DNA from 2 places in the Rhizobium aouanii genome. Region 2 is predicted to be linked to the other one. Evidence: riboswitches for the same ligand, from Rfam matches in the RefSeq annotation. Region 2 holds a riboswitch; the other holds the start of a gene.
The links. Region 2 has a riboswitch for cobalamin ahead of bluB (5,6-dimethylbenzimidazole synthase). Riboswitches for the same ligand answer to the same signal wherever they lie in the genome.
Positions count from the first base shown of each region.

Region 1: another riboswitch for cobalamin. It lies ahead of nrdH (glutaredoxin-like protein NrdH); the one in region 2 lies ahead of bluB (5,6-dimethylbenzimidazole synthase).

Region 1 is NZ_JBAMYD010000037.1:4,888-10,872, reverse strand. Features, by position in the region: gene V8P77_RS34360 (heavy metal translocating P-type ATPase) at 1-1,567, shown strand, start outside; cobalamin riboswitch at 1,731-1,954, shown strand; gene nrdH (glutaredoxin-like protein NrdH) at 2,236-2,457, shown strand; gene nrdI (class Ib ribonucleoside-diphosphate reductase assembly flavoprotein NrdI) at 2,467-2,880, shown strand; gene nrdE (class 1b ribonucleoside-diphosphate reductase subunit alpha) at 2,850-5,000, shown strand; gene nrdF (class 1b ribonucleoside-diphosphate reductase subunit beta) at 5,199-5,985, shown strand, end outside.
Region 2 is NZ_JBAMYD010000030.1:7,476-13,460, reverse strand. Features, by position in the region: gene V8P77_RS33060 (DUF2865 domain-containing protein) at 1-325, shown strand, start outside; gene V8P77_RS33055 (SDR family NAD(P)-dependent oxidoreductase) at 335-1,081, opposite strand; gene bluB (5,6-dimethylbenzimidazole synthase) at 1,283-1,969, opposite strand; cobalamin riboswitch at 2,012-2,200, opposite strand; gene V8P77_RS33045 (methyl-accepting chemotaxis protein) at 2,563-4,437, shown strand; gene V8P77_RS33040 (hypothetical protein) at 4,498-5,079, shown strand; gene V8P77_RS33035 (3-deoxy-7-phosphoheptulonate synthase) at 5,461-5,985, shown strand, end outside.

The DNA.
Region 1 (5,985 bases), on a different contig from region 2:
AGGGGTGGCGGCGGGCAAGGCGCGCGAAAGCATCCAGTCGCTGACGGGTCTGGTGCCGAAGAATGCGCTGCTCGAAGACAATGGGCAAACGCGGGAAGTGCCGGCAGAAAGCCTCGCCGTCGGGGCGATCATCATGGTTCGTTCCGGCGACCGCATCTCGGCGGACGGCATCATCATCTCAGGCGAGAGCGCCATCGACGAGGCGCCGGTGACGGGCGAAAGCACGCCGGTGCGAAAGGGCGTCGATGCCATCGTCTTTGCCGGCACGGTGAACGGCGATGCGATGCTCAGGGTTCGCGTCACCGCGGCTGCGGCCGACAATACCATCGCCCGTGTCGTCAAGCTGGTGGAGGAGGCGCAGGAATCCAAAGCGCCGACAGAACGCTTCATCGATCGGTTTTCGCGCTATTACACGCCCGGCGTGGTCGTGGTCGCAGCACTCGTCGCGGTCGTTCCGCCGCTGCTGTTCGCTGGGCTATGGGGCGAATGGGTCTATAAGGGCCTTGCCATTCTTTTGATCGGCTGCCCCTGCGCACTTGTCATTTCGACGCCGGCGGCAATCGCCGCTTCGCTTTCATCGGGTGCGCGGCGCGGGCTGTTGATGAAGGGCGGCGCTGTGCTGGAAACGCTCGGCAAGGTGACGATGGTCGCCTTCGACAAGACAGGCACGCTGACGGAAGGCAAGCCTCAGGTAACTGACATCATTTCTTTTGGCCTGAGCGAGTCGCAGGTGCTGTCGCGTGCGGCGGTGCTGGAGCAGGGCTCCAGCCACCCGCTGGCGCTGGCGATCCTCAACCGCGCCAAGGCGGACGGCGTTCCCGTGCCGCCGGCCTTCGAGCTGGAAGCGCTGCCGGGCAAGGGCGTCACCGGCAAAGTCGGCGGTGAGACGCTGGACCTGCTGTCGCCGCCCGCCGCCCGAGAGCGCGGGGCGCTCAGTGCGGAACAGGACGCCCGCGTCGCGGCGCTGAACGACGAGGGCAAGAGCGTGTCGGTGCTGCTCGTCAACGGTGTTGCGGCCGGCCTTATCGCCATGCGCGACGAGCCGCGCGAGGATGCCGAGGCCGGGCTCGCTGCCCTCAAATCAGCCGGCATCAAGGCGATGATGCTGACCGGCGACAACAAGCGGACGGCAGCAGCCGTTGCCGGCATGCTCGGCATCGACTGGCGCGGCGAGATGATGCCTGAGGACAAGCAGCGGGTCGTCGGCGAATTGAAGCGCCAGGGCTTCGTCGTCGCCAAGGTCGGCGACGGCATCAACGACGCTCCGGCGCTGGCAGCGGCCGATACCGGTATCGCCATGGGCGGCGGCACCGACGTGGCGCTGGAGACGGCGGATGCCGCCGTGCTGCACGGACGCGTCGGCGACGTGGCGCGGATGATCGAACTTTCCAAACGCACGATGCGCAACATCCTGCAGAATATCACCATCGCACTCGGGCTGAAGGCGGTGTTTCTGGTGACGACAATCGCCGGCATCACCGGTCTCTGGCCGGCGATCCTCGCCGATACCGGCGCCACCGTGCTGGTGACGATCAATGCGCTCAGGCTGCTCCGAATAAAAATATGAATATCGTTTGGGGAGCCGGCTTCTGCCGGCTCTTTTATGATGGGTTCTCCACAGCGCTTTCCCGTTAACGCTTCATTATCCACATCATACACAGGCGCGGCGATTCGTTGCCGCCATTGCTGCGACGCCATAACAACTTGTTGACGTCATCAGCGATTCGAGTACCATATCTAGTGTTCGAGGTTCCGTCGATTCGTGAGGATCGGCGGCTAAGACGGGAATTCGGTGCGTTTCGCCATCATGGTGCGGCAATGCCGGAGCTGCCCCCGCAACTGTAAGCGGCGAGCAACTGTCCGATTTCAGGTCACTGGAGCATGATGCTCCGGGAAGGCTGGGCAGGCGCTTTGACCCGTGAGCCAGGAGACCTGCCTCGAACGAAACGTCCACGGGCGGGGTGTCCGGACGGTCGCGTTGCATGGCTGCGGGGAATCTCCGCATCGCGTTTCGCTGGCCCGAACCTCCGCCCCCGAAACCTTCGCATTGAGCCACTTCGGGGTGAAGTCATGTCAGTATCTCAGTTCAGGCCGCCACCCGCACCAAGGAGAGGGCGGATCACGCCCAGCGGCTGAACGAGCCGCATCGCTGCAAAATACAGAGTGGTTTCGACGGATATCGAGAGATTTCCGATCGATGTCCTGCGTCCCAATCGCGTCGTTACGAGGAATATCATGACCATCACCGTCTACAGCAAACCTGCCTGCGTCCAATGCACTGCCACCTACCGCGCCCTCGACCGCCTGGGCGTCGACTATGACATCGTCGATATCTCTGAGGATGCCGAAGCGCTCGATCGCGTCCGCAGCCTCGGCTACATGCAGGCGCCTGTCGTCATCGCCGGCGAGCAGCATTGGGCCGGTTTCCGCCCCGACATGATCAGCGCACTTTCCTGAGGAAAGGCGATGGGTCTGATCGTCTATTATTCCAGCCGATCCGAGAACACCCATCGGTTCGTCGCCAAGCTCGGACTGCGCGCGGCACGCATTCCGCCAAGTGGCGCAGACGCGTTCGATATCCGCGAACCCTTCGTGCTTGTTGTGCCGACCTATAGCGGCGACGGCGGCAAGGGTGCCGTTCCCAAGCAGGTGATCCGTTTCCTCAACGATACGGAAAATCGAGGACACATCCGCGGCGTGATTGCCGCGGGCAACAGCAATTTCGGCGAAACATACGGGCTCGCCGGCGACGTGATCTCAAGGAAGTGCCAGGTGCCTTACCTCTACAGGTTCGAACTGCTGGGCACAGAAGCGGATGTCGCCAACGTCAAACACGGAATGGAACGGTTTTGGACACGGGAATTCTTGAACGCCCTTTGAAAGCAGCGGAAACGCTCGACTACCACGCGCTGAACGCGATGCTGAACCTCTATGATGATCAGGGGCGGATTCAGCTCGAAAAGGATCGTTTGGCGGCTAAGCAGTATTTCCTGCAGCATGTGAACCAGAATACGGTGTTCTTTCACAATCTCCGGGAAAAGCTCGATTACCTCGTGACCGAGGGCTATTACGAGCAAGAGGTTCTCGACCAGTATTCCTTCAATTTTGTGCGCGACCTGTTCGACCAGGCCTATGCAAAGAAATTTCGTTTCCCTACCTTCCTCGGCGCCTTCAAATACTACACCAGCTATACGCTGAAGACCTTCGACGGAAAGCGCTATCTCGAGCGCTATGAGGATCGTATCTGCATGGTGGCGCTGGCCTTGGCGCGCGGCGACGAGGGCCTTGCCCGCGACATGGTCGACGAGATCATTTCCGGCCGCTTCCAGCCGGCAACGCCGACCTTCCTCAATGCCGGCAAGAAGCAGCGGGGCGAACTGGTTTCCTGCTTCCTGCTGCGTGTCGAGGACAATATGGAATCGATCGGCCGGTCGATCAATTCGGCATTGCAATTGTCAAAGCGGGGCGGCGGCGTGGCGCTGTCGCTGACGAATATCCGCGAGGCGGGCGCGCCGATCAAGCATATCGAGAACCAGTCTTCGGGCATCATCCCTGTCATGAAGCTGCTCGAAGACAGCTTCTCCTACGCCAACCAGCTCGGCGCGCGGCAGGGGGCGGGTGCGGTCTATCTCAATGCCCATCATCCCGATATCATGCGCTTCCTCGACACCAAGCGCGAAAATGCCGACGAGAAGATCCGCATCAAGACGCTGTCGCTCGGCGTCGTCGTACCCGATATCACCTTCGAGCTCGCGAGGAACAACGAGGACATGTACCTGTTCTCGCCCTATGATGTGGAGCGCGTCTATGGCGTGCCCTTCACCGAGATTTCGGTGACGGAAAAGTATCGCGAAATGGCTGATGACGCCCGCATCTCCAAGAGCAAGATCAAGGCGCGCGAATTCTTCCAGGTGCTTGCCGAAATCCAGTTCGAGAGCGGCTACCCCTACATCATGTTCGAGGACACGGTGAACCGCGCGAACCCGATCGCCGGGCGCATCTCGATGAGCAATCTCTGCTCGGAAATCCTTCAGGTGAGCGAGGCCAGCGAATATCATGACGACCTCTCCTACAAACATCTCGGCAAGGATATTTCCTGCAATCTCGGCTCGCTGAATATCGCCGCGGCAATGGATTCGGCCGATTTCGGCAAGACGATCGAGACCTCGATCCGGGCGTTGACGGCCGTTTCCGACATGAGCCACATTTCATCGGTTCCCTCGATCGAGAAGGGCAATGACGAGAGCCATGCGATCGGCCTCGGCCAGATGAACCTGCACGGTTATCTCGCCCGTGAACGCATCTTCTACGGCTCCGAGGAAGGCGTCGATTTCACCAATATCTATTTCTATACGGTGACCTACCACGCGATACGCGCCTCGAACCTGCTGGCGGTCGAGCGGGGCCAGAGCTTCAAGGGCTTCGAGAACTCGAAATATGCCTCCGGCGAATATTTCGAAAAATATACCGATCGGCTCTGGGAGCCGGCGACGGAAAAGGTGAAGACGCTGTTCGAGACGTCGGGCATTCACATTCCGAGGCAGGAAGACTGGGCCGCGTTGAAGAAGGCGGTGATGGCCTCCGGTCTCTATAACCAGAATCTGCAGGCGGTGCCGCCGACAGGCTCGATCTCCTATATCAACCACTCGACCTCCTCGATCCATCCGATCGTCTCGAAGATCGAGATCCGCAAGGAAGGCAAGATCGGTCGCGTCTACTATCCGGCGCCGTTCATGACCAACGACAATCTCGATTATTATCAGGATGCCTACGAAATCGGGCCGGGAAAGATCATCGACACCTATGCGGCGGCGACCCAACATGTCGACCAGGGCCTGTCGCTGACCTTGTTCTTCCGCGACACGGCAACGACGCGCGACATCAACAAGGCGCAGATCCATGCCTGGAAGAAGGGCATCAAGACGATCTACTACATCCGCCTTCGCCAGATGGCGCTGTCCGGCACCGAGGTGCAGGGCTGCGTGTCTTGTACGCTGTGAGTTGCTGTTTCGCTCCGGAGCATTTGCCCCTCACCCTAACCCTCTCCCCGTTCTGACGGGGAGAGGGGACTTGCCACACGAACCGGCAATAAAAGACGGAAAAGGGTGCGGCATATCCCCTTCGCCCCGCTGGCGGGGAGAAGGTGCCGGCAGGCGGATGAGGGGCAAATCCGGACACATTTCTCAAGAGGGAACACAATGAACATGCAATTGAAGCCGGTCAGCCGCGTGCGCGCCGTCAACTGGAACCGCATCGAGGACGAGAAGGATCTTGAAGTCTGGAATCGGCTCACCGGCAATTTCTGGCTGCCGGAAAAGGTGCCGCTTTCGAACGACATTCCCTCCTGGGCGACGCTGACGCCAACCGAGCAGCAACTGACCATCCGTGTATTCACCGGATTGACGCTGCTCGACACGATCCAGAACGGCGTCGGTTCCGTCAAGCTGATGGAGGATGCGGTAACGCCGCATGAGGAGGCGGTGCTTTCCAACATCTCCTTCATGGAGGCGGTGCATGCACGCTCCTATTCCTCGATCTTCTCGACGCTGTGCTCGACGCCCCATGTCGACGATGCCTATCGCTGGTCGGAGGAGAACGAATTCCTGCAGCGGAAATCGGCGCTGATCATGGAGCAGTATCGCTCCGGCGATCCGTTGAAGAAGAAGGTTGCGAGCGTCTTCCTCGAAAGCTTCCTGTTCTATTCCGGCTTCTACCTGCCGATGTACTGGTCGAGCCGCGCCAAACTCACCAATACGGCCGACATGATCCGGCTGATCATCCGCGACGAGGCGGTGCACGGCTATTATATCGGCTACAAGTTCCAGCGCGGGCTGGAACGTCTCGGCGACGAGCGGAAGCAGGAGATCAAGGATTTCGCCTTCGAGCTGCTGCTCGAACTCTATGACAACGAGGCGAAATATACCGAAGCGCTCTATGACGGTGTCGGGTTGACCGAGGACGTCAAGAAATTCCTGCACTACAATG
Region 2 (5,985 bases):
GAACGCCTTTGCCTACAAGAACCGCACGCCCGGGGAAAAGTCCGCCTGCGCCTGCAATCTCACCGCCTATTACGAGGAGATGCGCGGCAAGCAGGCGGTGAGCGAACCGCCGCAGCAGGGCTCGATCACCACCATCCGCACCAATCCCCCGGCGAAGGATGCGGCAGCGCAAATCCCACCGCAACCGTCCGTTCCCGAGCGCCCGTATGATCCGACGCAGAACCGCGTCCGTCAGGTCGGCCCGCAATTTCTGGCCGGCGATCAGGGCTCGATCGACCTCGCCAACCCGGCAACGCCGGGCCCGCAGCCGCAACAGCAGCAGTGATTGAAATGGTCAGTAGGTCGTACGGCCGCCGCTCAGATCAAACGTCGATGCGGTCGTGAAGGAGTTCTCTTCGGAGAGCAGCCAGACGACCATGGAAGCGATCTCACCAAGTTCGACAAAACGGTCGCGCGGAATGCGGACGCGCATATATTCGATAAATTCGGGTGTTAGCCCGTCCAATATAGGTGTCTTTGCTGTGGTCGGCGTTACCGCGTTCACGGCGATCCCCGTCTTTGCGAGTTCCTTGCCCAGAGACTTGGTGAAGCCGAGCACACCAGCTTTCGCTGCGCTGTAGGCGGCGATGTTCGGATTTCCTTCCTTGCCCGCAACCGAGGAGATATTCACGATCCGCCCGTAGTCGCGCTTTGACATGACCGGAACGACGTGGCGGCAGCAGTTGAAGGTTCCCGTCAGGCAGACATCGACAACGTCTTTCCACTCGCCGAGATCGTATTCGATTGTGGGCTTGACCGGACCGGTAATCCCGGCGGAATTGACGAGGCCGTCGATACGGCCAAAAATCTCCTCGGTCGCCGCCGCCGCGTTTTTCACTGATTGGGGATCTGCGACGTTGACGCCGAAAGCGACCGTGCCGGATCCGAGAGCGGAAGCGCTGTCGTTTGCCATGTTTTCGTTCAGGTCCCAGATGGCCACCTTGCCGCCGGATTGGATGACGCGCTCTGCAATGGCATAGCCGATGCCGCGCGCACCGCCTGTGATCACGATGATACGTTCCTTCAAGTCGATCATGTTCATTGGGCCGTTATCCTCCGATTGAGCCGCCGAAGCCGAATATCTATTGGAAATTCCGGAATTTCGGCTTCAGCCTATCGATATGGAGGACAGGAATAAAGATATCTCGGCCTCGCACGGCGCCCACGATACCGGCATCGGTTCGCTCACCTTGACCGTCAATGGCGTGACTGTGCGATTGAGGCCATGCCCCACCGCACTGCCCTAGGTGTTCAGTCCCCATCCATCGTGGAAGACCAGTTCCTCGAGCGGTAGCCGCTGCCGCCAGCCTTTGACGGCGAGTTCCGGCTCGTCATAGAGCCGGTCGACGAAACCGGCGCAGAGCCAGGCGACCACCTCGATATGTTGGGGTATGCCGAGAATGTCCTTCAGATCGCCTTCGCGAAAAATGCTGACCCAACCGATGCCCACCCCTTCCGCCCGCGCCGCAAGCCAGAGATTCTGGATGGCGCAGACGGTCGAGTATGAATCCATTCTCGGATTGTGGGTGCGCCCCAGCACCACGCTGCCGCTGCGCGTGGGATCGCAGGTCACGCATATGCCGAGCGGCGCCTCCACGATGCCTTCGAGCTTGAGGGCGCGGTAGGCCTGCTGCCGCTCGCCGGCAAACATCAGCGCCGCCTCCTCGTTGGCGCTCGCGAAGGCATCCCGGACGCGCGCCCGCACAGCGGCACTTTTCACCAGAATGAAATTCCACGGCTGCATGAAGCCGACGGACGGTGCGTGGTGAGCGGCCGTCAGCAGCCGCTGCACAACATCGTCAGGCAAAGGATCGGGTCGAAACTGGCTGCGAACGTCGCGCCGCGTCATGATCGCGTGATAGACGGCCTCGCGTTCGGCCAAGGAAAAACCGGACGCCGCCGAAAGGGCATCCTCGTCAAAGGGTCGCATCGTCAAATCCCCAACAACGCAACCGTCCCGCCGTCCGCGCGGATCGGTCTATCTTGCCAGGCCGGTCTTCTGACTGGGCGTCATCCGTCTGCCGCAGCCTTCCCGGCAAAGGGCCAGTGGCATGATGAAGCGGCAAGCGTCGGCCTTACAGCGTTGGGCACGTTCCGGTCTTGCACCGGATTCCCGATTCTCCCGCCCTGGACGGCGGGCACCTGACGGCGCATCTATTTCAGCAAACCGGCGCGGCGGCAAGCCGCGAACCAGATGGTTGATTCTAGCCGCGCGCGCCAAGCGGTGCCATCTGTCTCTTTTCTTCGGCCGCGTAGGGAACATGGACGCGCGACATACCTCTTCTCCCCGGGGCGAGGCAGATCTCCAGCGGGCGCAATAGCGAAATAACCCGCGTGTGCTCCGGCATCCCATTCTACTTTATGATTTATTCACACATCAAATACACACTGCGTTTGCGCGTTTTGGGTTGCTATCAGGACATGGGCATGAGGGCTCGTGATGTAACCGCCAGCGAGGATGCCCGTATTGAGACGCCGGTCGGGAACATCTCCGACTGAGCCGCAATTCTAGGCTGCCGCGGAATGTTCCAATTTTTGAAAACGATGCCTCTGACAGCCAAGCTGGCGGCGATTATCGTTGCCGTCAACCTCTGCGGCATTTCCGCCTTCGCCACCTATACCTGGATGTACGAAACCCGGGCATTGATCGATGGCGCCAAGGCCAACTGGTCCAAGGATGCGGAGCAGTTTGCCTCTCTGGCCGCGGGCGGCGTGAAGTGGGGCAAGGCGAACGCCGTTCGCGAGGCCTATTCGCTCTACCGCGACGACCCTTCGCTCGATCTCGTGCAGTTTGCCGCATTCAACGCTGAGCCTGCCGCCGTCGACACGTGGACACGCGACGGCATCAACGGCCTGCCCGCACCGGCCGATCTGGTCAAGAGCCTCGGTGCCAAGCCGGAAAAAACGACGATCGATGACGGCGGGATATCCGCCGGCGTGGTCACGATCATAGCGCCGCTCCCGCTCGACAAATCAGGAAAAGCCACCGGCTATATCGTCACGAACTGGTCCGTCGAAAAAATCGCTGCTGAAGTCAGGCAGAAGGTTCTCGTTTCGCTGCTCACGCAGTCGCTGATCACCGCCTTGGCCGTCGTCGCCTTCCTTCTCGCCATGCGCAGCCTTGTTGGCCGGCCCATCAGGATCCTCAGCGAAAGAATCAGCGCATTGCAGAAAGGCGATCTGGCCTCTCCCGTCACCTATAAGGAAAATGGCGACGAGATCGGTTTTCTGGCACGCGCGTTGGAAGTCTTCCGCCACGAGGCAATTGCGAAGGTCGAAAGAGAGCAGGCCGCTGCCGAGCAGAGCGCCTCGCTCGACGCCGAACGGGCGCGCAACGCATTGTTCACGGAAGAGGCCAGCAACACCCAACGGCTGGTCATGACCGCTCTTGCAAATTCATTGGAAAAGCTCGCCGCAGGCGACTTCTCGATACATCTGGCCGATCTTGGTCCGGAATTCGATAAATTGCGGCAGGATTTCAACAACATGGTCCAGGCCGTCGCGGCCGCGCTGACGGAGATCAAGGCCGCCTCCGTAGCGGTTGAAGGCGGCTCCAGCGAGCTGGCCTCCTCCGCAGATCAGCTCGCCAAGCGGACCGAGCAACAGGCGGCATCACTGGAACAGACCGCTGCCGCACTGGATGAGGTGACCACGACGGTCAGAACATCGTCGCAGCGTGCCGAAAATGCCGGGAAGCTGGTCGAGGAGACAAAGCGGAGCGCCCATGTCTCAGCGACGGTGGTGCGCGATGCAATCGGCGCGATGGACCGTATTCAGACCTCATCGAGCCAGATCGGCCGCATCATCGGCGTCATCGATGAAATCGCGTTCCAGACGAACCTGCTGGCGCTGAATGCCGGCGTCGAAGCCGCGCGTGCCGGCGAAGCCGGCAAGGGTTTTGCGGTTGTCGCGCAGGAGGTGCGTGAACTCGCCCAGCGGTCGGCAAATGCGGCGAAGGAAATCAAGAACCTGATCAATGTGTCCGGTCAAGAGGTTGCCGCGGGCGTCGGGCTGGTGAACGAAACCGGCGACGCCCTGCTGAAGATCGAGGAGCAGATCAACCGCATCAGCGATAGTATCGCTTCCATCGTCCAGTCCTATCGCGAACAGGCGACGGGTCTGCAGGAAATCAACGGCGCGATCAACCAGATGGATCAGGCGACGCAGCAAAACGCGGCAATGGTCGAGGAAACCAACGCGGCCTGCCAGGAACTGCTGCAGCAGGGACGCCTTCTGCAGGACTCGGCCGGCAGGTTCGTCGTCGGCGCATCTACCGCCAGCCAGCCCAAACCCGTTCAAGTCGCCCGCCAACCGCGTCCCGAGCCCAGAGTCTTCACGCAGCGGCATGCAGGAAATGCCGCCGTTGCCGCTGCTCCCGGTGCCTGGGAGGAGTTCTGACGTCGTCTGCATCCGATAAGCCGTAGTTCTCAGCAACCTATAATCAGGAAGGAAACACTTATGAAGAAAATCGTGCCCGCATTTCTTTTGGCCTGCACTGCATTTGCCGTGCCCGTGGGCGTATCCATGGCGCAGGATGCCAAGCTTGCCCCGATCTCCGACTACGTGACGAGCGACGTCAAGCCCTGGCTCAACGACCCCGCCATCATCGAGGCTGTCAAAGTGCAGAACGCTGCCAACGCCAATCTCAGCGCAGCCGATGTCGACGCCCTCGACAAGAAGTGGCGTGCCGAAGTCGATGGCTCCGACCACTCGATGATCGACGGCGTGCTCAACAACGCACTGTCGAAATTCCTTCAGGGGAAGAAGGAGGCTTCCGGCGGCAAGATCACGGAAATCTTCGTCATGGATGCTAAGGGGCTGAATGTCGGTCAAAGCGACACCACATCCGACTACTGGCAGGGCGACGAGGGCAAATTCCAGAAGTCCTTCGGCGCCGGCAAGGACGCCGTCTTCGTCGATGAGATCGAAAAGGATGAGTCGACCCAGACGCTGCAGTCGCAGGCAAGTGTGACGATATCAGATGACAAAGGAACGCCAATCGGCGCCATCACCGTCGGTGTGAACGTCGACGCTCTCTGATATTCAGGACCTGCGCCTAGTTCGCAACGCAGTGCCGATGCATAGCGCCCAGAGGTATTGGGCGATGCGCATAAACAAAGACTTGGAGCACGTCGCATGAGTGAGATCGAATGCGACGTGCTTTGTGCCTCCTCGGATGTATCTCCCACAAGGGCGTCAGCTTCTCAGGCAGCAAATTCTGCGTGACAAAACGTGGCCCTGACGCTAGACACGCCTTATGTCGATCACATCAATCAACGCCTCGCGATTTTATTGGTACCGCTGCTCACAGCGGATGCGGGTCCATGCGTAACTGAATTCGACGCGACGACAACCCGAACAGCCGCTAGTCTACCTGGCGGCTTTTTTGTTCCGCCGGTATGACCAAACAGGAGCCATACCGTGTCTGATGCCATTGATGATCTGCGTATCGTCGAGATCACCCCGCTGACTAAACCCGCCGATATCATTGCGGAAATCCACCGCAATACTGCTGTCACCGAGACCGTGACCAGCAATCGCGATGCGATCCATAAGATCCTCCAGGGCGAGGACGATCGGCTGATCGTCGTCATCGGCCCCTGCTCCATCCACGACCCTGTCGCCGCCCGGGACTATGCCGCACGGCTGGAGGAGCAGCGCCGCCGCTTCGCCGGCGATCTCGAGATCGTCATGCGCGTCTATTTCGAAAAGCCCCGCACGACAGTCGGCTGGAAGGGCCTGATGAACGACCCGCATCTCGACGGCAGCTACCGCATCGAGGAAGGGTTGAGGATTGCGAGACGCCTGCTGCTCGATATCAATGCCATGGGTCTTCCGGCCGGCGTCGAATTCCTCGACACGATCACGCCGCAATATATTGCCGACCTCGTCAGCTGGGGCGCGATCGGCGCGCGCACGACCGAAAGCCAGATCCACCGGCAGCTT